2 regions of the Dehalobacter restrictus DSM 9455 genome follow, and region 1 is predicted to be linked to the other one. Evidence: a T-box and tRNA genes for the amino acid it is inferred to sense, from the RefSeq annotation. Region 1 holds a T-box; the other holds one or more tRNA genes.
What was found. The T-box of region 1 lies ahead of ileS (isoleucine--tRNA ligase). A T-box ahead of a tRNA ligase gene usually reads a tRNA of that ligase, here a tRNA-Ile.
Positions count from the first base shown of each region.

Region 2: it has a tRNA-Ile gene. The T-box ahead of ileS (isoleucine--tRNA ligase) is inferred to sense a tRNA for this amino acid. The anticodon was not compared.

Region 1 covers NZ_CP007033.1:591,817-603,992, forward strand. The annotation lists gene ileS (isoleucine--tRNA ligase) at 1-1,094, opposite strand, end outside; T-box leader at 1,192-1,460, opposite strand; gene spoIIP (stage II sporulation protein P) at 1,763-2,662, shown strand; gene murJ (murein biosynthesis integral membrane protein MurJ) at 2,718-4,277, shown strand; gene lepA (translation elongation factor 4) at 4,401-6,206, shown strand; gene hemW (radical SAM family heme chaperone HemW) at 6,342-7,679, shown strand; gene hrcA (heat-inducible transcriptional repressor HrcA) at 7,838-8,887, shown strand; gene grpE (nucleotide exchange factor GrpE) at 8,909-9,484, shown strand; gene dnaK (molecular chaperone DnaK) at 9,576-11,435, shown strand; gene dnaJ (molecular chaperone DnaJ) at 11,751-12,176, shown strand, end outside.
Region 2 covers NZ_CP007033.1:1,146,937-1,159,112, forward strand. The annotation lists gene DEHRE_RS05465 (dipicolinate synthase subunit B) at 1-397, shown strand, start outside; gene DEHRE_RS05470 (aspartate-semialdehyde dehydrogenase) at 508-1,500, shown strand; gene dapG (aspartate kinase) at 1,612-2,838, shown strand; gene dapA (4-hydroxy-tetrahydrodipicolinate synthase) at 2,875-3,759, shown strand; gene DEHRE_RS05485 (ribonuclease J) at 4,131-5,795, shown strand; tRNA gene DEHRE_RS05490 (tRNA-Glu) at 5,881-5,956, shown strand; tRNA gene DEHRE_RS05495 (tRNA-Val) at 6,000-6,075, shown strand; tRNA gene DEHRE_RS05500 (tRNA-Asp) at 6,227-6,303, shown strand; tRNA gene DEHRE_RS05505 (tRNA-Gln) at 6,339-6,413, shown strand; tRNA gene DEHRE_RS05510 (tRNA-Lys) at 6,417-6,492, shown strand; tRNA gene DEHRE_RS05515 (tRNA-Lys) at 6,512-6,587, shown strand; tRNA gene DEHRE_RS05520 (tRNA-Gly) at 6,596-6,670, shown strand; tRNA gene DEHRE_RS05525 (tRNA-Arg) at 6,680-6,756, shown strand; tRNA gene DEHRE_RS05530 (tRNA-Thr) at 6,775-6,850, shown strand; tRNA gene DEHRE_RS05535 (tRNA-Leu) at 6,858-6,942, shown strand; tRNA gene DEHRE_RS05540 (tRNA-Ser) at 6,956-7,046, shown strand; tRNA gene DEHRE_RS05545 (tRNA-Asn) at 7,053-7,127, shown strand; tRNA gene DEHRE_RS05550 (tRNA-Ile) at 7,129-7,205, shown strand; tRNA gene DEHRE_RS05555 (tRNA-Gly) at 7,211-7,284, shown strand; gene DEHRE_RS14385 (hypothetical protein) at 7,729-7,920, shown strand; gene DEHRE_RS05560 (hypothetical protein) at 7,907-8,257, shown strand; gene DEHRE_RS05565 (type IV pilus twitching motility protein PilT) at 8,435-9,511, opposite strand; gene DEHRE_RS05570 (GspE/PulE family protein) at 9,547-11,226, opposite strand; gene DEHRE_RS05575 (prepilin peptidase) at 11,374-12,039, shown strand.

The sequences.
Region 1 (12,176 bases):
ATGATATCCAGGTCGGCATCCATCACAAAGCTATCCTTCCAAGGCGTTGCGATAAATTTGCCCGATTCGTCCACCGGTTGAAAAACCGGCAGGTTGTAGCGCTTTCCGGTGTTATAATCGTCTTCACCAAAAGCGGGTGCGGTATGGACGATCCCGGTACCGTCCTCTGTCGTGACATAATCGGCAGTCGTCACAAAAAAAGCCTTTTTGTCGGCGGTTAAGAACGGCATCAGCTGCTCATACTCCATATATTCAAGCTCAGTGCCTTTTAATTCCTGCAGGACTTCATAATCGTCGCCGAGTACTTTCGGTGCAAGCGTCTTCGATAGATAATAAATCTCATCATTGCTGCGGACTTTGACGTAGGTTTCGGTCGGGCTTACCGTCAGTGCAGCATTGGAGGGCAAGGTCCATGGTGTGGTCGTCCAGGCCAGAAAATACTCGTCATATTCTTGGCGTTTGAATTTGACAATGACTGTATTCGTTTTAATTTCTTTATAGCCCAGCGCGACTTCGTGGGAAGCAAGTCCGGTTCCACATCTGGAGCAGTACGGAAGAATCTTGTGACCTTCGTACATATATCCTTCTCTGAAAAATTTGTCCAGAATCCACCAGACACTTTCAATATAATTGTTATCCAGGGTAATATACGGATGATCCAGATCAATCGAATAACCCATCCGGATCGTCATTTCGCGCCACTGTTTTTCATACGTAAACACAGAGTCGCGGCATTTTTCATTGAACTGGGCGATCCCATACGCTTCTATACCTTGTTTGTCGGAAAGATTCAACTGTTTTTCAACTTCGATTTCCACCGGCAGTCCGTGCGTATCCCATCCCGCCTTCCGTTTGACCTGAAAACCTTTCATGTTCTGATACCGGCAGACGGAATCCTTCAGTGTTCTCGCCATGACATGGTGAATACCCGGCTTGCCGTTGGCTGTAGGCGGACCCTCATAAAACACGAACGGTTCCGCGCCTTCGCGGTTTTCGATTGTCTTCTGCAGAATATCAATCGAATCCCAGTAATCTGATATTTGTTTTTCCCGTCCAGCAACGGGGTTTTCAGCTAAAGATTTAAATTTTTTCATAGAGATTCTCCTTTATCAATTCATTAATGACTAATTAGTTCCTCGTCAACCCTCAAGTTATCATATGAAAAAAGTAAAAATCCCTAAGTATGAATAACTTAGGGACGACTAAACCGCGGTACCACCCTGATTATATGTCTGAGGTACATGAAATTACGTCAAACACATCACTCTTACCCGTTAACGCAGGGCAGGCGAAACTTCTTACTGGAACCCTGTTAATTGATCACTTGACAGTGACAAGGTACATATTTCTGAAGTTCAGCTCCCGGGTGATTTTCACTTGAAAGTCGGACGCAATCTCTCAGCATTTGATTGCTTTCTGTGGACTTCCTTTTAAGCTACTGTCCCATTCCTTGCTGTTTGATACTTGAATTGTCTTCAAATTATATCTATTATATGACATCCCATGCAAAAATGCCAAGTACATCTTAAAAATTCTGCACTGTATAAATTCAGCGTTAATGCAGGTGTAAAATATTAAGGATATTTCAATGTTCTAAGACAGGTTTGTCCTTCATATTCCTAATTATGGAAAGGAGGAGATTATCCTGTTTTTTTGGAATACCCGTCTGAAAGCTGTTGGGGTCATACTACTCTTGGCGCTGCTTGCATTTTCTGTTTACTTTTGCATTTCCAACGATAGTTTTCAGTATACCATAAAAATATTGTCTGAAAAAAGTTTTCCGTTTGAGCTTATACTTCTGGAAGGCGCCCCGGGGATGTCTTATCCACAACGAACCTATATCAGTGATACACGGAATGCTGCTGCAGGGATCGGAATGTATTTGCTGACCGGAGTCAACATATCCGACGCTCGGACGTATTTTTTAAGTTTCTATGCACCTCCTTCCGAAGGGCCGACCTGGCTGGGCTGGGCCTATTATCCCAATGATCCTGAAATGGAGGGACCACTGCTCGAACCCCTCGATAATCCGTTTTATCATGATCCTGAACCGATTAAAAGTGCGCAGGATGTCCTGGTAAGCATCTATCACACCCACAGTGCAGAGTCCTATTCGGGGGATGGCGGTGCAGACCGGTCAGCTGGAGGTGAAAACGGAGATATTGTGGAGATTGGACAGCTATTGACTGAAAAATTGAACCAGGCAGGAATCAATACGGCACATTCCGAGGAGGTTAATGATGCTGTCTATATCCAGGCCTACAATCATTCCTATCTCGCAGCAAAAAAAATGCTCGAGAAAAACCCAACAACCCGTTTGCTGATCGATCTTCACCGGGACGGACTTCCTTCCCAGGTGGGCAAAGATACTGCAAAGATTAACGGACAGGAGTGTGCCAGAGTCATGATTGTGATCGGTCAGAAAAATCAAAACTGGGAAAAGAATGATGCAATTGCGCGTGAAATTATTAAGATTGCGGAAAAAAAATACCCGGGACTGTTTTTCCCGAAAATCCGCTATGCCTCAGAAGCACGCTATAACCAGTATCTCACGGACGGAGCAATCCTGCTGGAAATTGGCAGTCAGCTAAACACGTTGGAGGAAGCACAGGCTGCAGCCGGACCGATAGCCGAAGTATTGAAGGAATATCTCGGTAAATGATATAATTTGCAGTGAGTGCATTTCTTTGTATATAGAAAGGTCCTTCAGCATCATTATGACAAACAATCAAAAAATGATGAAAGCGGCAGGCTTCATGATGGCTGCCAACCTTGTTTCCAGGCTTCTCGGTTTTGTCAGGGAATCCCTGATGGCAGGCCTGTTTGGGAAAACGGCGGCTACAGATGCGTATAATACGGCTTTTATTCTTCCGGACCTGCTCTACTGGCTGTTGGTCGGAGGGGTGTTGAGTGCTGCCTTTATCCCTGTCCTATCCGAATATATTGCCAAAGAAAAGGAAAAAGAAGGATGGAAAGTCGTCAGCTCGGTAACCAATGCGACATTTCTTCTGCTCTGTATCCTGGTTATCGCAGGCATGCTGCTGACTCCGAAGTTTATTGAGATGCAGGTACCCGGATTCAGTCCGGCGAATAAGGAACTTACCATCTATCTTACCCGCATCTTACTGCTGCAGCCGGTCATTCTGGCTTTGAGCGGGATTACGATGGGTATCCTGAACTCGTACAAAATATTTTGGCCGTCCGCGCTGGGGACGGTCCTTTACAATGCCAGCGTCATCCTATTTGGGGCGCTTTTTGCTAATTCCGGTGAGGCCCGGAGTATCTCCGGTTTTGCGTTTGGGGTCGTGATCGGCGCTACGGTAAATTTTCTTGTCCAGGTCCCTTCCCTGCGCAGGGTTGGCTTCCGCTACTATCCAATGATCGATTTGAAACATCCCGGGGTCCGGAAGATCATGGTCTTGGCTGTCCCGATGATTATCATGTACACCTTGAATCAATTCCAGGTCATTGTGAATTCCAACCTCGGTTCTGCGCTTGATCCGGGAAGCTTGACTGCGATCTGGTACTCTTACCGTCTTTTCCAGGTCCCGGTCGGCATCTTCGCGCTGGCCATCGGTGTCGCTGTTTTTCCGACCTTAACAGAGCAGGCTGCTCTGAAAAAGGCCAAAGACTTTCTGGAGACGATCTCGAGTGCAATTCGTCTGATTATCTTTATTACGGTTCCGATATCCATTGGGATGGTCGTCCTGCGCTTCCCTTTGATTCGGGTTCTGTTCCAGCATGGTGAATTCAGTGCAGGGGATACGGATATCATGGCTGTGCCGCTGCTGTATTTTTCGCTGGGGATCACTGCTCAGGCTATTATTCAGATTCTGCCGCGTGCTTTTTATGCGATGCAGAACACCTGGATTCCGGTTATTCTTGGTCTTATCGCCATGGCTGCCAGCATAATCTGGATGTACATTTTAGTCGGGCCTTTGGCTTGCGGCGGCTTGGCCCTGGCTGTAACCCTCGGAGCCATTATGCAGATGCTCCTGCTGTTTATCGTACTGCGCCGCAAACTCGGCAAAATTGACGGGCGCAGAATCGCAGCCGTGTTTAGTAAAACACTGGCAGCCGCTTTGGCCATGGCAGCTGTCGTCATGATTTGGGCGAATCTGCTGACCCTTTGGGTCGGAATTGGCAAAATGGGATCGACGATTGTTTTAATCAGCGGAGCACTCGTAGGCATGCTCGTGTTTTTTATAGTTGCCCGTCTGCTGAAGATGGAAGAGTACCAAATGGCCATCGAGATGCTGATCAAACGACGCAAATAAGGAGGGCTGGGGGGCAAAAGGACTCCCCCTGTCCCCCCGGCATTCCGGAGCCGCCTTGCTTTTCAAGGCGGTAGTTTGGTATAATGATATGCTGGCATTATATTCGGGGAGAGAAGAATATCCATGGCAAACGCTTCATCTAAAATCAGAAATTTTTCGATCATTGCCCATATCGATCACGGCAAATCTACTCTTGCCGATCGGCTGATTGAGTATACCGGAACCATGTCCACCCGGGAACTCAAGGAGCAGGTTCTCGACTCCATGGATTTGGAACGGGAGCGTGGTATTACCATCAAATTGCAGGCAGTTCGTTTGCGCTACAAGGCAAAAAACGGAGAGGTCTATGAGCTGAATCTGATCGATACTCCCGGACATGTTGACTTTTCTTACGAAGTTTCCCGGAGTCTGGCTGCCTGCGAAGGGGCTTTGTTGGTGGTCGATGCGGCCCAGGGTATTGAGGCGCAGACTCTTGCCAACGTCTATCTTGCTTTGGAAAATGACCTGGAGATCATTCCGGTTATTAATAAAATAGATCTGCCAAGCGCAGAACCTGACAGAGTCAAACAGGAGATTGAAGATGTGATTGGGATTGACGCGAGTGAGGCGATCCTCGCATCGGCCAAAGTGGGGATTGGGGTCGAAGAGATCCTGGAAGCCATTGTCCAGAGGATTCCTCCGCCTAAGGGCGATGATGAAGAACCTTTAAAGTCATTGATTTTTGACTCAAAGTTTGATTCCTACAAAGGTGCGATCCCTTATATTCGATTATTTGACGGTAAAGTCTCCAAAGGAACGAACATCAGGATGATGTCCACCGGAAAAATGTTTGAAATCACCGAAGTTGGTGTTTTTACCCCAGGAATGACGATTGTCGATGAGCTGAGGGCAGGCCAGGTTGGCTATATCGCGGGCAGTATCAAGAATGTCGGGGATACCCGGGTCGGGGATACCGTGACGGATAACGACCATGCGGCGGCGGAACCGCTGTCGGGCTACCGCAAAGCGGTATCGATGGTTTTTTGCGGCCTTTATCCGGTTGAAACTTCCGACTTTGACAGGCTGAAGGATGCGCTGGAGAAACTTCAGTTGAATGATGCGAGTTTAATGTATGAAAATGAAACGTCCGCAGCGCTGGGTTTTGGTTTTCGCTGTGGTTTCCTGGGTCTCCTGCACATGGAAATTATCCAGGAGAGACTCGAGAGGGAATTTGGCCTCAGTATTATTACGACCGCACCGAGCGTTGTTTATAAAGTAAATACCACAGCCAAGGAACAGGTCTTTATCGATAACCCTGCGCTTCTGCCGCCTGAAGGAAAGATCGAATCGATTGAAGAGCCTGTGGTCAAGGCTACGATTATGGTACCCTCCGAGTACGTAGGCACCATCATGGAACTGAACCAGGAGAAAAGGGGTACGTTCCTGAACATGGATTACATCACCGCTTCGCGCGTAAGTCTCTATTATGAGCTTCCGTTAAGCGAAATTGTATATGATTATTTTGATCAGCTTAAATCCCGGACCAAAGGGTATGCGTCTCTGGACTATGAACTGATCGGATACAAGGAAGCGGATCTTGTGAAACTCGATATCATGCTGAACGCTGAAATTGTTGATGCACTCTCCTTCATTGTCCATAAAGACAAAGCATATTCTCGTGGACGCAAACTTGTTGAAAAGCTGCGCAGCCTGATTCCGCGGCAGATGTTTGAGATACCTGTTCAGGCCGTGATCGGTGCCAAGGTCATTGCCAGGGAGAATATCCGGGCTATGCGCAAAGATGTTCTGGCCAAATGCTACGGTGGTGACATTTCCCGGAAACGCAAACTGCTGGAAAAGCAAAAAGAAGGCAAGAAACGCATGAAACAAGTCGGCAGTGTGGAAATACCCCAGGACGCTTTCATGGCAGTGCTCAAGATGGACGATTAATTTTACTTTGCTCGGGTTAGACCCAAGGCAGCACCTCCTGCGCTGTGCTCCGCTTGGCGCTGGACATCCATTACGGTGACTTAGTCTGCAGCTTGGGAACGTAAATATTAAAAATCGCTGTATTAGGTGATTCGTATGACTTCTTTATATGTTCATGTTCCGTTTTGTGTAAAAAAATGTTCCTACTGCGCATTCTATTCGGTACCTTATACTGCTCCCATTATCGCAGACAGTAAAATATTCGGTAGCGTAGATGGGGCTGACCATATGTTATTATCAGACCCGGCCTCCGATTTGGTCTTCGTCTATTTGCGCGGACTGGAGCGGGAGCTTGAGTTGCGAGCTAAGGAAGCCTCCCAGGGGGTTTCTTCTCTTTTTATTGGGGGCGGAACGCCCACAGTTCTGAATGCCAGTCAGCTTGATCGGCTGCTGAATCTGATTTACCGGTATTATTTTAAGGCCCTGAGCCGGACAGACTCGACAGAACTATCTGATCCGATAAGGGATCCCCGTATCCATACTTCCAGAACCGGTCAGGTCCTAGAAAAAACAATTGAGTGTAATCCCGGCACACTTGACCGGGAGAAATTGATGCTCTGCCGGACGTACGGGATCAACCGGATATCGCTCGGCGCTCAGAGCTTTGATGACCGTCTGCTGAAAAGCATCGACAGAATCCATACCGTGGAGGATATTCACAGGAGCGTCACCCTTATCAGACAATCGGGGATAGATAACCTGAACCTTGACCTGATTTTTGGACTTCCGGGACAGAGAATGGGAGATTGGCAGGATACGCTTCGCCAGGCCATCGCATTGTCGCCTGAACACCTTTCACTCTATGCACTTACGCTTGAGGAAGATACCCCGCTGCATAAAGAATATGCATACAGTCAGGCAGGCAGTCCGGACTGCAAGGAAACCTTGGATGGCTTGAACAGCCGGAATCGCCTGGATCGTCTGCCGGATGACGACTTGCAGGCCGATATGTACGAATGGGCGGTTTCTTATCTTCAAAGCTGCGGCTATGGCCGCTATGAAGTTTCCAACTTTGCGAGGCCCGGTTTTGAATGCAAACATAACCGGTCTTATTGGCGAGGGCAGGATTATATAGGTCTTGGACCGGGGGCAGTCTCATGTCTGAACAACGTTAGAACCAGGAATCCAGAGGATATTGCCGGTTATACCCGGATATTGGAATCTGGACAAAGACCTTTGGACCCTTCGGCAACCGAAGTACTGACCAGAGAGCAGCAGATCTCTGAATTTATGATGCTGGGGCTGCGTACGGCAGATGGAATCGACACCGCAGAATTTTCTGCAAAATTTCAAACGGAAATTCAGGATATTTATGGACAAATTTTGCAAAACTATATTGATAGAGATATTTTCCGACTTGCCGAAGGCAGGTTGAAAATTAACCCTGCCTGCTTTTTCGTGCTCAATGCGGTTCTGGTGGATTTCATTTTGTAGCTAAATTTAACGATGATCTAAGCTGAATTGCAGCTACATTGTACACGATTCGATGATTATTCCTCTTGACATTATTTTACCATCATGCTAAATTATGTTCAGATGATTAGCACTCACCTTAGTAGAGTGCTAACAAATCAATCGGAGGTGGCACTTTGATGGAAATGGATGAAAGAAAACACAAGATTTTAAAAGCGATTGTGCAGGATTATATTGCCACCGCGGAGCCTGTCGGTTCCAGAACCGTTTCCAAAAAGTTTGAGCTGGGGGTGTCTCCGGCGACGATCCGCAATGAGATGGCAGATCTCGAAGAGTTGGGACTTATTGAACAGCCCCATACATCTGCAGGAAGGATTCCTTCCGACTCAGGCTATCGCTATTATGTCGATTATCTGATGGACCCTTTGAGCCTGAACCATGATGAAAAGAAAAATATCAACCAGGAGATCACCAGCAGACTCAGCGAAGTGCAGGAAGTCATCGAATACACCGGAAAGCTTATTTCCCAGGTGACGAACCTGACCAGTATTGTACTTGGACCAAAAAGCCGAAACGGTATTCTAAAGAATTTGTATTTTCTCCCCTACGAGCAGGGGAAGGCCATCATGGTGACCGTGAAAGAGAATGGTTCGGTAGAGAATAATATTGTCGATATCGGTTCGGATACAAGCCCGGAGGAACTTCAGATTCTGGCGAATATTTTCAACCAGAAAATGAGCGGAACCAGGGTACAGGATTTGAAAAAAGGCCTGATCAACGAAATATACAGCGAGCTTTCCAGAAAACGCCGCATTATTGATGGAATGATGGGTATTTTGGAAAGAATGTTTGATGATAAGGATGGAGAGTCCGAAGAACGGGTCTACCTTGGCGGGACATTAAATATGCTTGATCAGCCTGAATTCAGGGATATCAATAAAGTTCGAAGTCTCTTTTCCGTATTTGAGGAGAACAATAAGCTGAAGGAGCTTCTAAGTCATGACCAAAAGGGATTAAGTATCATGATCGGAGCGGAAAATGCTGATCAGGTATTTAAAAATTGCAGTATCATATCTGCAACCTACCAGATTAACGGGAAACAGATTGGTTCAGTGGGAGTTTTGGGTCCGACCAGAATGGATTACGGCAAAGCGATTGCGATTGTAGATTATATGACAAACAGCTTGACCGAATTGCTGACAGAGAGGCACCGGAGGACCCGGACTTAGATCAAGAAGGGAGGCAACTGCGTGAACAAAGAAAAAACAAATCAAGCGTCTGCAAACGCTCAGGAAGATAAAGAAAACCAGAACATTGGGCAGGAGAATGAAGAATGCCTGACTGAGGAGATTGATCCTGTCGATCATTTGCAGCGCCTGCGTGAGGAAATTGAAGAGCATAAGTTCAAAGCGGAAGACTATTATGCCCAGATGCAAAGACTGAAAGCTGAATTTGACAATTTCCGCAAAAGAACTCAGAAGGAAAAAGAAGACACTGCCCGATATGCTTCGGAAAGGGTCATTCAGTCCCTGCTGCCGGTCCTGGATAATTTTGAAAGAGCGATTGCTTCCAGTCGAAAAAACAAAGATTTTGAAGCATTATCCCAGGGTGTGGAAATGATCGAAAGAATGTTTGTGAAAGTTCTGGAAGATGAGGGGCTCAGAATCATTGAAACCGTCGGCCAGGAATTTGATCCGAATCTCCACGAAGCCCTGCTGAAAGAAGAATCCGACCAGCCGGAGAATATGATTCTGGAAGAACTTCAAAAGGGATATTATCTGAAGGATAAAGTGATCAGGCCTAGCCGGGTCAAAGTTTCAGGCTGATAGTATTAAGCTAAATCTCAGTCTGATCAAAGAGTATATGAGTTGAAAGAAACGAAAAATACGATATGAGAATTTGCAAGGAGGAAATCAAATGGGTAAAGTAATTGGTATTGACTTAGGAACCACCAACTCTTGTGTTGCAGTACTTGAAGGTGGTGAACCTGTTGTAATCCCTAATCCTGAAGGAGCACGTATTACACCTTCAGTCGTCGGCTTCTCCAAGAACGGCGAGAAACTGGTAGGTCAGGTGGCTAAACGCCAGGCTGTTTCCAATCCGGACAACACGGTTAGTTCAATTAAGCGTCATATGGGCACTAACTATAAAGTGACTTTGATGGATAAATCCTATACACCGCAGGAAGTATCTGCAATGATCCTGCAGAAGCTCAAAGCTGATGCGGAAGCTTATCTGGGGTCTTCAGTCACTCAGGCTGTCATCACCGTTCCGGCGTATTTTACCGACGCCCAGCGTCAGGCTACCAAAGATGCCGGCACGATCGCCGGTCTTGAAGTTCTGCGTATTATCAACGAACCTACTGCAGCAGCACTGGCTTATGGACTTGACAAAGAACATGACCAGACCGTACTCGTTTACGACCTTGGCGGCGGAACATTTGACGTCTCGATCCTCGAACTGAGTCAGGGAATGGTCGAAGTTAAAGCGACAAATGGGAACAACCTTCTCGGCGGTGACGACTTTGACCAGCGTTTAATGGATTACATTGTTGCCGAATTTAAAAAGAGCAACGGTGTTGATCTTGCCAAAGACCGGATGGCCCTGCAGCGTCTGAAGGAAGCTGCTGAAAAAGCCAAAATTGAGCTTTCCGGCGTTGCCCAGACTAATATTAACCTGCCGTTTATCACAATGTCTGCTGAAGGGCCGCTTCATCTGGATATGAATATCACCCGCGCCAAATTTGAAGAGCTTGTAGCAGATTTGATCGAAAAAACAATGGGACCTACCCGTCAAGCGATGGAAGATGCCAAACTTTCCTTCAACGAAATCGATCAGGTGATTCTTGTCGGGGGATCTAGCAGAATCCCTGCAGTCCAGGAAGCCATTAAGAGAATTAGTGGCAAGGAACCACATAAAGGTGTTAACCCGGATGAAGTCGTTGCGCTCGGCGCGGCTATCCAGGGCGGGGTTCTGGCCGGTGAAATGAAAGATATTGTTCTGGTTGACGTTGCCCCGCTTTCCCTCGGGATTGAGACCCTGGGCGGTGTATTCACCAGGATCATTGACCGGAACACGACCATTCCGACCACCAAATCTCAAGTCTTCTCGACTGCAGCCGACAGCCAGACTTCGGTAGATATCCATGTGCTTCAGGGTGAGCGCGAGATGGCTGCTTACAATAAGACACTCGGCCGCTTCCAGCTTACCGGAATTCCGCCTGCCCCAAGAGGTGTGCCGCAGATCGAAGTCAAATTTGATATTGACGTAAACGGTATTGTACACGTTTCGGCGAAAGATATGGCAACCGGTAACGAACAGAAAGTAACCATCACGGCTTCAACCGGCTTAAGCAAAGACGAAATTGAAAAGATGCGTCAGGATGCCGAGGCCAATGCTGAGAAAGACAAACAGGCCAGAGAACTGATTGATGCCAGAAATCAAGCAGATTCACTGGCATACCAGGCTGAAAAGACCCTGAAGGACTTTGAAGGCAAAGGCGACGACACCGAGCGGGATGCGGTCAAGAAGGCTGCTGAAGAACTCAGAGCCACGGCCGGCAGCGATAATGTCCAGGAAATTAATGCAAAATCGGAAGCGCTGACCAAAATCCTCTATCCGTTTGTGGAAAAAATGTATCAACAGCAGGGAGCACCCGGTGCAGGTTCGCAGGGACCTGACGCAGGACCAAATCCAGGACAGCAGGATACCGGAGCCGGCAAGGAAGATGACAATGTTGTCGATGCTGAATATACCGAAGTGGACAAGGATAAATAAACAGAATCAGTATTAATCAGATCATTTGTTTAATCGATTAATCATGAAGAGTCTGCAGATAATAACGATGTTGAAACACAAAAAGTACCGGTATTTAGCCTCAAAGCTAAATACCGGTACAACGCGCCTTAAATCTTAACATATTAATGATAATGGTAGTATAATGATACATTAGAAAGAGTCTATAGGTAATCAAAAGGGTCTAAGGGTGCAGTAGTATCTTTGGACCTGCTTCGGCATTCGGAGGAATGCAGGTCTTATTTATGTCTTATGCGGTCTTGTATTGATATTTAGGGAGGAGTTTCGGCTTAAATTATGAAACGCGACTACTATGAAGTTCTGGGTGTCAGCAAATCTTCCAGCGTGGATGAAATTAAAAAAGCTTACAGGAAGATAGCAAAGGAAAACCATCCCGATGTCAAACCGGGAGATAAGCAAGCGGAAGAACGCTTTAAGGAAGCTACCGAGGCTTATGCGGTATTGAGCGATCCGGATAAGAAAGCAAAATATGACCAATATGGCCACTCCGGGGTGGACTTTAACGGACAGGGCTTTGGAGGATTTGGCGATTTCTCTGATTTTGCTGATTTCGGCCTTGGAGATGTTTTTGAAATGTTTTTCGGCGGTGGTATGGGCGGAGGTTCCAGAAGAAAAGGCCCGGTGAAAGGCGCCGATTTGAGATATGATCTGTCCATCACGCTGCATGAAGCTGCCTTTGGCATGAAGAAGCAGATCGAAGTT
Region 2 (12,176 bases), 560 kb from region 1:
AGACCCGATCGGAACTATCCCGGAGGCAGAACCGATCGGTCCGGGCAAGCTTTTTGATTGTATGGTTATTGCGCCCTGTACCGGGAATACACTTGCCAAACTCGCTAACGGCATCACTGATACACCCGTCTTAATGGCTACTAAAGCACACTTGCGCAACTTAGGCCCCGTGGTAATTGCTATATCTACAAATGACGGGTTAGGGGTTAACGCTAAAAATATCGGAGCCTTACTCTCAGCTAAGAATATCTACCTGGTGCCTTTTGGTCAGGACAGCCCGCTCAAAAAGACCAATTCTCTCGTTGCCCAGATGGATAAAATACCGGACACAATACTGCTGGCCTGCCAGGGAAAACAAATTGAACCGCTCCTGGTAGAAATTTCTTCTTCTGAGTAGCCAAAATATTTAGTATCCTATGAGAGAATAATGATTTATACTATATTAATACCTAGTTGTTGAAAGTGAATTGTCAGAATTATTGAATATTCATGTTTAGGAGGATCTCAATGCCAAATATTGCAATTGTCGGAGCAACGGGTGTCGTTGGTCAGGAATTTTTGAAAATTCTTGCTGAACGGAAGTTTCCGGTGGATGAGCTTCGCTTGCTTGCGACGAAAAGATCAAGCGGATCACGGATTTCCTGGCAGGGAAAAGAAATAGAAGTACAAGAAACAACGAATCAGAGCTTTCAAGGCATTGATATCGCCTTATTTGCGGGTGGTTCCGCCAGTACGGAGTATGCGCCGGCCGCAGTCCAGAGCGGAGCAGTCGTTATTGACAACAGCAGTGCTTTTCGGCTAAATCCGGATGTTCCTCTGGTTGTACCTGAAGTCAACCCCGAAGATGTCAAATGGCATAAAGGGATTATCGCCAATCCGAACTGTTCCACGATTATCATGGTCGTGGCACTAAAACCGCTCGAAGCGCTTTCGCGAATTAAACGTATTGTGGTATCCACATATCAGGCAGTTTCCGGCGCGGGCAAAGAAGGGATTATTGAACTGGAGGAACAGGTGAAGTCGTGGAGCAACGGGAAAAAAATCACGGATATTGATACTTTCCCATATCAGATCGCCTTTAACCTGATACCCAGAATTGATGTATTTCAGGAGGGTGACTATACAAAGGAAGAATGGAAAATGGTCAAGGAAACCCAAAAAATCTTCCATAGGGATGATTTGCGTGTTACGGCTACTTGTGTCCGTGTTCCGGTCTTTCGTTCTCACTGTGAATCCATCAATATTGAGACTGAGAAAAAACTCACGATCGATCAGGTCAAGGCTGCATTTGCCCAGGCTCCCGGCGTAATCTTAAAAGACGATTCGGCGAAAGATATTTATCCGATGCCGCTCGACAGCTCGAACAGGGATGAAGTTCTGGTCGGAAGAATCCGGGAAGATCAAACCATCGATCAGGGGATTAATCTCTGGATCGCAGGTGATCAGATTCGCAAAGGTGCAGCGACAAATGCAGTCCAGATTGCAGAATTGCTGTTATAATAGATAGGAAATAACGGATAAGATTAAAAGATAAGAAAACATAGACGTTATAATAATAAGGAAAGCAAAATTCAAGACAAGTTAAGAAAATTAGAGGAAGGAGAAATTACCTTGCGTATATTGGTTCAAAAATTTGGCGGAACTTCCCTGGCCAATCCGGAAAGAAGAGCGCAGGTCGCTGCTAAGGTTTCCGAGGCTATTAATCAAGGGTTTTCGCCTGTGGTTGTTGTTTCTGCAATCGGGCGTTCGGGAGATCCCTATGCGACCGATACGCTGATTAAGATGGTTTCAAGCATTTATTCCGAAGTGCCCAAAAGAGAAATGGATTTACTCTTAAGTTGCGGGGAAATCATTTCCGGCAGCATTATGGTTAGCACGCTGCAGGGTCTGGGGTTGGAAGCTGTTCTTTTAACGGGTGGACAGGCCGGCATTATCACCAACAGCAGTTTTGGCGATGCAAGAATTGTCAGAATCGAACCGGAAAATATCCTGGAGCAGCTGAAAGAAGGCAAGGTTGTCGTCATTACGGGCTTCCAAGGTATGACCGAAAACGGACAAATTACAACCCTGGGCAGAGGCGGAAGCGACACAACGGCTTGTTCGATTGGTGTCGCACTAAATGCTGAAGCAATTGATATTTATACGGACGTCGAAGGTATTATGACCGCAGACCCCCGGATCGTTCAGGACGCCAAAATCCTTGACGTGATCACCTATAATGATATCTGCCATCTGGCGCATCAGGGAGCCAAAGTCATCCATCCGCGCGCCGTGGAAATCGCGATGCAGAAGAATATCCCATTGCGGGTAAAATGTACGTTTTCCGATGCTCCAGGAACGCTGGTCACCAATGTTCAGCCCGACCTCGCGGAGGGTTCGGACATGATCGGCGACAGGATTATTACAGGGATTGCACATACCCCGAATGTCACCCAGATCAAGATCCACGTTCAAGAAGAAGAAAATAAACCCAAAGCGATCACCAAAATATTCAAGGGGATGGCTTTAGCGGATATTAGTGTCGATTTCATCAGCGTTCAACCAGAAACTGTCCTGTATACAGTTCGTGATGAGCTGGCAAAGAAAGCCGTCAATATTTTAAAGAATCTGGGTTTCAACCCTGAATCCGCGCCAGGATGCGCCAAAATTGCGCTCGTCGGCGGGGGAATTGCCGATGTGCCCGGTGTCATGGCCAATATGGCAGAAGCACTTGCTGAGAGCGGCATTGAGATTCTTCAGTCCGCTGACTCTCATACCACGATCTGGGTACTTGTCAAAAAAGAACATATGGTTCCGGCTGTGCAGTCTTTGCACAAAAAATTTGAGCTTGGTATTTGACAGCCAGGCATAAAATAGTTTATGGAGGAAAGAGAAATGTTTGGCAGCGTTTTAACCGCTATGGTGACACCATTTAACGATAAGCTGGAGATCGATTATCCTGCGGCCGCAATACTGGCCAGATATTTGGTTGAAAACGGCACAGAAGGGATCGTCGTAGCCGGAACAACCGGTGAGAGCCCTAATCTGACCGGTGAAGAAAAGCTTAACCTTTTTACGACGGTGAAAGAAGCAGTTGGGGATACGTGTAAAGTCATTGCAGGCGTGGGTACCTATTCCACGCGTGAAAGCGTTGAACTTGCTGAAAAAGTCTCAAACCAGCTCGATGGCATTATGGCAGTGGTTCCGTATTACAGCAAACCTTCCCAGGAAGGTCTTTATGAGCATTTTAAAGCCATCGCAGCGGCCACAGACCTGCCTGTGATGCTTTATAACATACCAGGAAGGACAGTCATCAACCTTCTTCCTTCTACAGTCGCCAAACTAGCTGGAATCTCAAATATTGTCTGCATTAAAGAAGCAGCAGGATCGATGGACCAGGTCAGTGAACTGAAAAAGGAACTGTCTTCGACCTTTGCGATTTATTCGGGCGATGATTCATTGACCTTGCCGATGCTGTCTCTAGGCGGGGCAGGGATCGTAAGTGTCGCTTCTCATCTGATCGGTACCCAGATGCAAAAAATGGTTGCTGCGTTTAAGGCCGGCGATATGGAGAAAGCTTTAAAATGGCATCTGCTGTTGTTCCCAATCTTTAAAGGGATGTTCGTGGCAACAAATCCAGTGCCTGTGAAGTATCTGCTGAATGAAGTCGGCATCAAAGCCGGGGGCTACCGGTTGCCTATCGTTGGCCCGACCCAGACGGAACAGGCTTCCTTAAAAGAATTGCTCACGAATATCCGAAATCTGCCTGAAGAGGTCTGACCTTAGAAATTACTTTCAGATAAAACTAAAAGTAAAAGCAAAAAATTAAAACTTTGGTTATGCCGAAGTTTTAGTTTTATTCGCGAATGGGCAACAATAATGTTGGAAGCTGTTCACCCAGCTTGCATATCTGATATTCAGGTACTATAATAAATCTAATGGTGTTGTACGGCTAACCGAATAACGGAATCAAAGAAACCAAGAGGTATTTTTACCTGTTTCTATTTTTGTTTGTGTTTTTTGTTGTAGTCTTTTTTTATCCTGCTCAGATACTTCGGGGTATCTCCTTGTTTCCTTATGCTGACAAATTAATAGGATTGAAATTGAAATTAATAAAGTAAAATATATATAAATTGATGGAGGTATTGCCTTTGCCAAAAGAACACAAACTGCAAATTATCCCTTTAGGCGGATTGGGTGAAATCGGGAAAAACATGACGCTGATAAAGTATGACAACCAGATGATCATGATTGATGCCGGTATGGCTTTCCCTGAAGATGACATGCCCGGAATTGATCTGGTCATCCCTGACTATTCCTATGTCATCGAAAACAAGGACATGCTGCTCGGGATTATGGTGACCCATGGTCATGAAGATCATATCGGCACATTCCCCTATCTTCTGAAGGACATAGACGCGCCTGTATTTGCGCCAAAACTTACCTTGGGACTGATCCAGGCCAAATTAAAGGAGTGCAATGTCAACCGGTTTAAATCGACTGTCGTCAATCCTGGAGAGAGTATCAAGCTTGGCGTTTTTAAAATTGATTTTATCCGGGTCAACCACAGCATACCTGATTCTGTGAGTCTGGCTATCCATACACCCCTCGGTGTGATCGTCCATACCGGAGATTTTAAACTGGATCATACCCCCGTTACATCGGAGATCCTAGATATTTATAAATTCTCCGAATTGGGTGAAAAAGGCGTACTCTGCTTAATGTCCGACAGCACGAATGTAGAAAGGCCTGGTTTTACGATGTCGGAGAGAGTGGTCGGACAGATGTTCGACGATGTATTCCGCACCGCCAAGGAAAGAATCATTTTAGCCAGCTTTGCTTCGAATATCCATCGCGTGCAGCAGGTCATCACCGCTGCTTTCAAAACGAACAGGAAGGTTGCCATTGTCGGCAGGAGCATGCAGAATTACGCCTCAATCGCTGCTGAATATGGCTATCTGATCATTCCAGAAGGAACGCTGGTCGATGTAGAAGAGGTTCTCCAGCTGCCACCGAATCAGGTCTGTATTATTACAACAGGGAGTCAGGGGGAACCGATGTCGGCACTTTCCCGCATGGCTTCCAGCGACCATAAACAGGTCGAGATCCTGCCAGGTGATACGGTGATTATCTCCGCGAGTCCGATTCCGGGAAATGAGAAATCGGTGGCCCGAACCATCGATCAGTTGTTTAAACTCGGCGCCAATGTGATCCACGAACAAGCATCAGGCGTCCATGTTTCCGGTCATGGCAGTCAGGAAGAATTAAAGATGATGCTGAATATGGTAAGACCGCAGTATTTTGTGCCTGTGCACGGTGAGTACCGCATGCTGATTAAGCATGGCCAGATTGCCGAACAGCTTGGAATTTCGCATAAAAATATTTTTATTGCCGAAAATGGAAGTGTCATTGAGTTCACCAGAAATGGAGCAGGTATCGCCGGGAAAGTGCCATCCGGCAGAATTTTAGTGGACGGGCTTGGTGTAGGGGACGTCGGCAATATTGTGCTGCGCGACCGCAAACAGCTGTCTCAGGACGGTATTTTAATCGTAGTTATTGCGCTGAGCCGTTCCACCAATGAAATTGTTGCCGGGCCTGATATTGTGACCAGGGGATTCGTCTATGTCAGAGAATCCGAGACAATGCTGGATGAGGCTAAAGAGAAAATCAGACAGACCACCGAACGCTGCATCGAGAACGGTATTATTGAATGGGTCACACTCAAAAATCAGATTAAAGACGTTCTAGGCAAGCATCTGTATGAAAAAACGAAAAGAAAACCGGTCATCCTGCCAATCATTCAGGAAGTGAAATAAGTTCAACAAGTTCGAACATTTTTTTCCTAAACGGGTTGACAATGTTTTCGCATTTAGCTATACTATCAAATGTTCTCGCAATTTTGGCCCGTTGGTCAAGCGGCCTAAGACACCGCCCTTTCACGGCGGTAACACGGGTTCGAATCCCGTACGGGTCACCATTTAAAATCCGACGTTCGTGGTTTTTCCTCGAACATCAGATAAGGGCGATTAGCTCAGCTGGGAGAGCGCCTGCCTTACAAGCAGGATGTCGGCAGTTCGATCCTGTCATCGCCCACCAAACTCGAAGTTCGAAGTTCGAGGCGCGAAGCTTGAAAAAGCATATTAAGATATTGCTTGAAGAGCGGAAGGTACGGACTGAACATCGGGAAACTTACTGCTGAGGAATACGAAGGTTCGAATATCGAACGTCGTGCCTCGAATATCGAATTGGCCCCGTAGCTTAGTGGTTTAAAGCGCCTGCCTGTCACGCAGGAGATCGTCGGTTCAAATCCGATCGGGGTCGCCATAATTTATCAAATTACGAATCCATCCTGAAACCGATGGGGTGTCGCCAAGCGGTAAGGCACCAGACTTTGACTCTGGCATACGTTGGTTCGAATCCAGCCACCCCAGCCAGACGGGTCATTAGCTCAGCTGGTAGAGCACCTGACTCTTAATCAGGGTGTCCAGGGTTCGAGCCCCTGATGGCCCACCATCAAAACAATATTATTTCCGAGCCATTAGCTCAGTCGGTAGAGCATCTGACTTTTAATCAGGGTGTCCCGCGTTCGAGTCGCGGATGGCTCACCATCTATCATGCGGGTGTAACTCAGTGGTAGAGTGTCACCTTGCCAAGGTGAAAGTCGCGAGTTCGAATCTCGTCACCCGCTCCAAAAAAATATGCGCTCGTAGCTCAGCTGGATAGAGCGTCTGACTACGAATCAGAAGGCCGGGGGTTCGAATCCCTCCGAGCGCACCATTGTTCCAGAAGGCATTCGCCGTTATAGCTCAGTAGGTAGAGCGTATCCTTGGTAAGGATAAGGTCACCGGTTCAATCCCGGTTAACGGCTCCAGTTTTATGCGGGAGTGGCGGAATTGGCAGACGCGCACGTTTGAGGGGCGTGTGGTTAACACCGTGCGGGTTCAAGTCCCGCCTTCCGCACCAATCAGTAGTTTACGGAGAAGTACTCAAGTGGCTGAAGAGGACGGTTTGCTAAACCGTTAGAGTGGGTAACTGCTGCGAGGGTTCAAATCCCTCCTTCTCCGCCAGCATATTCCTCGATAGCTCAACGGTAGAGCAATCGGCTGTTAACCGATAGGTTGCTGGTTCGAATCCAGCTCGGGGAGCCATGGCAGGGTAGCCAAGTGGTCTAAGGCAAGCGGTTCATACCCGCTCATCCGAGGGTTCAAATCCCCCCCCTGCTACCAAACATGCGGGTGTAACTCAATGGTAGAGTGCCAGCCTTCCAAGCTGGTTACGTGGGTTCGATTCCCATCACCCGCTCCAAAGAAAATAAAATCCTGCGCGACCGCGCAGGATTTTTTTATGGAGCGGGTGATGGGGATCGAACAGGCAGCGCCGCACCTTGCCCATGGCATCACGGCATTAGGCCACCCGTGGCCGTCAAATGCGACCTATGGAAGCATTTTCCCACCCCGGCGTGATAGCGAGCGAATTGGCAGAGGCCAATTCGCGAAGCGGAGCGATTCCCATCACCCGCGGAGTTGAGGTATGAAGTAGTAAATAAGAATGAAGAGAACACCAGAAGTATAATTTGTCAAGATTTTGTCAATGACAATTTGAGAAAAATATTACAATTTATGTTATTTAGTAGTATAATTAAAACGTATTTTTATTTCTAAAAATAAAATATAAGATAAGCGAATAAATGTAAAAAATATGTAAAAATAATGTAAATTAAATGTAAAATATAGCAGAGGGAGTGGAAATATGCCTCTATATTCGTATGTTGCTAAAGATTTTTCCGGCCAGAGATCGACAGGCGTTCTGGAAGCCGATAGTATTCAGAACTTTTACCGCCAGCTCAAAGAGCGACAGCTTTTTTGCATTGAAGTCAGTGAAAGGAAATCTGATTTTCAGCAGGTATTATTAGGAGCTGAAACATATCGTGCTTTATCATGACGATCAGATCATGGTTCTTGATTTTGGACAATTCGGTATCTTAAATCTGAAAGAGATGGCCGAATATTCCTGGTTGATGGAAAAATCAACACTGGAAATGGAGCTTGAAACCCTGCAGAAAGAGGAAGAACTTCGCTTGATTCACAGGAAGACAGATATCGAGGCCAGAGACGTTATCATTGAAGAAAAAAGTTCAGATATTCTGGTTTTAAATCTTACAGGAGTTGGTAAGCTATATGTTGCGGAGCTAATGGGGGAACTGCTCCGCAGGGGTGAAGAGATCTGGCCGGTCAAGTTCAAGCATGCGATATCCCGCTTTCGGGAAAAGATCTATTAATAGGTGATCTCCCCATAGATGATATACTTAATTGTGAAAGAAACGCCCTGCCCGGAATATTTCTTATACTCCGAACAGGGCGCTTTATTTTATTGCTTTATAACGCGACTGTTTGCACCATGGATGGCGCAACAGTCGAAGAGCGGATAGCACCATGCCGTAAGCCCCTATTTCAACTTAGAATATAAACGGCTGATCAAGATACTTCGAGAACAACTCAGGATTCACGCATCTTAAGTTAGCTTCCTCAAGGGTTACCATCTTCCGCTTAACCAGATTCGCCAGAGAATAATCCATCGGGGCCATACCCGCTTTGATGCCAGTCTGGATGACCGTATCAATCTGGTGGGTCTTGCCTTCACGGATCATATTCCGGACAGCGTCATTGACGATGAGAGCTTCCATCGCTGCAACACGTCCGGTACCATCCATAGTAGGCAGCAGCTGCTGGCAGATAATGCCCTGAAGAACAGATGCCAACTGAACTTTAATTTGCTGCAGTTGATTCGGCGGAAAAACATCGATGATCCGGTCAATGGTAGTCGCTGCGGATGAAGTATGGAGGGTGGACAAGACCAAGTGGCCTGTTTCTGAAGCCATCAGGGCCGTGTTGATCGTCTCAAGGTCGCGCATTTCACCGACCAAGATAACATCGGGGTCTTCACGCAGTGCAGACCGTAAAGCATCTGCAAAGGCATGGGTATCGTCACCAATCTCACGCTGGTTTATCATACATTGATTATGGGCATGCAAATATTCGATCGGGTCTTCGATGGTAATGACGTGACTGTTGCGGTGCGTATTCATATGGCGCACCATGGCAGCAAGGGTAGTGGATTTACCGGAACCGGTCGGACCCGTGACCAGGATCAGACCTCTGGGTTTCATTGCGAGGTCTTTCAGGATATCAGGCAGTCCCAGCTCGTTAATACTTGGAATATCCGGAACAATGACCCTGATCGCGGCCGCCAGGCTTTTTCGCTGGCTGTAGACGTTAACCCTGAAACGGCTGATACCAGGGATCGTATAGGAAAAGTCAACTTCTCCCTTTTGCTGCAAACGGTTTTTCACGGGTTCATCCATTAGTTCATCAACAAGCTCTTTGGTGTCCAACGGAGACAAATACTTGGCATTTGCCATCGGAGTCAAGATACCATTGATTCTGAACATTGGGGGAAGACCGGTTGTGATGTGGAGGTCAGAAGCTTTAAGTTCCAATGACATTAAAAGTAAGTCCCTGATATTTAGATTCATACAAACACTCCTCAACATAAATAGATTTGATCGGTCTATTCAATACTATAGGTTACTTTTAATAATTCTTCCGTGGTGGTGGTTCCGTCCAGAACCAGACGGGTACAGGTATCACGCAGGGAAATATAGCCGAAACGGCCGGCAATATGTCTTATTTGATCAGGAGTTACTCCCCGATTAACCATCTCGCGGATATCCTTGTTGATCGGAATGATTTCATGGATGGCGGTTCGACCGGAATAACCGGTGTAATTACAGGCAGGACATCCGGTCCCCTTGTAAAGGGGCTGGGGTTCGCGCAGTTTCAGCAGCATCATTTCGGCATGTTCCGGCCGGTATGAAGTTTTGCATTTTGGACAGATTTTGCGGACAAGTCTTTGAGCCATTAGGCCGACAACAGCGGAAGAAACAAGATAAGATTCAATTCCCATATCGACTAGCCGGATAATCGAGGAAGCTGCATCGTTGGTGTGGATAGTGCTTAAGACCAGGTGGCCGGTGATGGCTGAACGGATCGCAATCTGGGCTGTTTCCGAGTCGCGGATCTCCCCAATCATGATAATGTCGGGGTCCTGACGCAGAATCGACCGCAGTCCCGAGGCAAAAGTCAGGCCAGCTTTGGTATTGACTTGGACCTGATTGATCCCATCCATCCGGTATTCAACAGGGTCTTCTACGGTGATGATATTGACAGTTGGTTTATTCAATTCTCGCATGACTGCGTAAAGTGTCGTCGTTTTTCCGGAACCGGTGGGGCCAGAAACAAGGATGATCCCATTTGGACTTTTGATGATCCGGTCAAACAGCTCAAGATTTTCAGCAGTAAAGCCTAGCTCAGATTTGGTATAGGTACTGTTTCTCATTCCGAGCACGCGGATAACTATCTTTTCTCCGTGGACTGTTGGAAGTATGGAAAGCCTGAGGTCAACGTTATTGCCGTCAATGCTGACTTCAATTCTGCCGTCCTGGGGTAGGCGCTTCTCAGCAATATCCATTTGCCCCATGATCTTAATTCTGGTGACGATGGCCTGGTGGGCCGCTTTAGATGTTTTCATGGCTTCCTGAAGTTCTCCGTCTATCCGGTAGCGGATCCGCATTTCATTGTCAGACGGTTCAATATGGATGTCACTGGCATTTGTCTTGATGGCATGCTGAATCACGGAATTAACCAGTCTTACGACAGGGGCATTCGTCACCTCATCGCCAAACTGATCGTCAATTCCGGAGAAATCAACAAGGTCATACGTTTGTTTCAGTTCTTCAATCGCTTTTTCGGCGCTTTCCTTGCCATAATAGCGCTCGATCGCATTCATGATATCCGACGCGGTAGCCATGGCTGGCTTGACATCAAGCCGGGTTGCCCGTTTGACATCATCGATCGCATAAAAGTCCAGCGGGTCGACCATGGCAACGATCAGCACATTATTTTCCTTCTTGATCGGTATCAAGGAATGCTTTCTGACCATTCCTTCCGTAATCAGTCCCGTAGCAAGAGGATCAATCGGAGTTTCACCTAGATCATAGTAAGGAATATGATATTGAAATTCCAGCACTTTGAGTAGCTGTTTTTCCGTAATAGATTTCGTTTCAATAAGGATCTCGCCCAGTTTTTTAGAAGTTTTGGACTGCATTTCCAAAGCATCTTCGAGCTGCTTAGCAGTAATCACCTCTGATTCAACTAAAAGCTGTCCCAGTTTTCGCATCGTTTCCGGCATTTTTTTCTCCAATTTAATTATTTATATTTTGTCTATTTTAATTTATTGTATTATAGTGTAAATCAAAAATAAAGAAAAATTGCTAATATTTACAAATCCTGCGAATTTAGATACCCTAAGGGAAGAAAGATTAAAGGAGTGTTTGAGATGGAAACGTTTTTTATGGAACATGTTTGGCTGGTCTATTTGGGATTATTTATTGTCGGGCTTGCTGCCGGAAAATTTTTGAAAATATTAATTAGAAGAAACATGGAAGAAGAGCACAGAGATTTCCCATCCAAACCGGTCGTGGAAATCCTGAATGCGCTGCTGTACTGTGCTTTATTCTGGAAATACGGTTTTTCTCTAGAAACATTGAGTTTTCTGATTTTTGGCTCGATCCTTTTACTCATTGCGTTCATTGATTTTAAGACCATGCTGATCCCAAACTGGAGCGTTCTCCTGATTCTGGTTCTGGGTATTTTGTTTGCTTTCTTCAATCAGGATGTCTCCTGGCTGGAGAGGCTGATTGGCTTCTTTGGAGCTGGATTGGGTTTGCTGCTGATCTATATATTCTCGAGAGGCGGCATAGGCGGCGGAGATATCAAGCTGATGGCCGCAGCAGGCTTTTTCCTAGGCTGGAAACTAACGTTTTGGGCAATGCTTGTCGGTTCAATCATCGGCGGAGTCTTTGGGGTGATTATCCTGGTCAGCGGCAAAGGACAATTAAAGACTGCAATCCCATATGGACCGTTTTTAGTGATAGGTATCATAGGAAGCATTCTTTTTGGCAACGAAATGATTTCGTGGTATTGGAGTTTATTAATACGCTAAATTGTTTTATTATTTTTTACATTAGATGTATTGTTGTATTTTTGCCGCAAATAATAAGAAAATGCGAAAAATAACTGGCGATAAATTCTTTGGTGAGCGGTCAAAGTAAATGCAACCTTTGACAGAGTAAATATAGT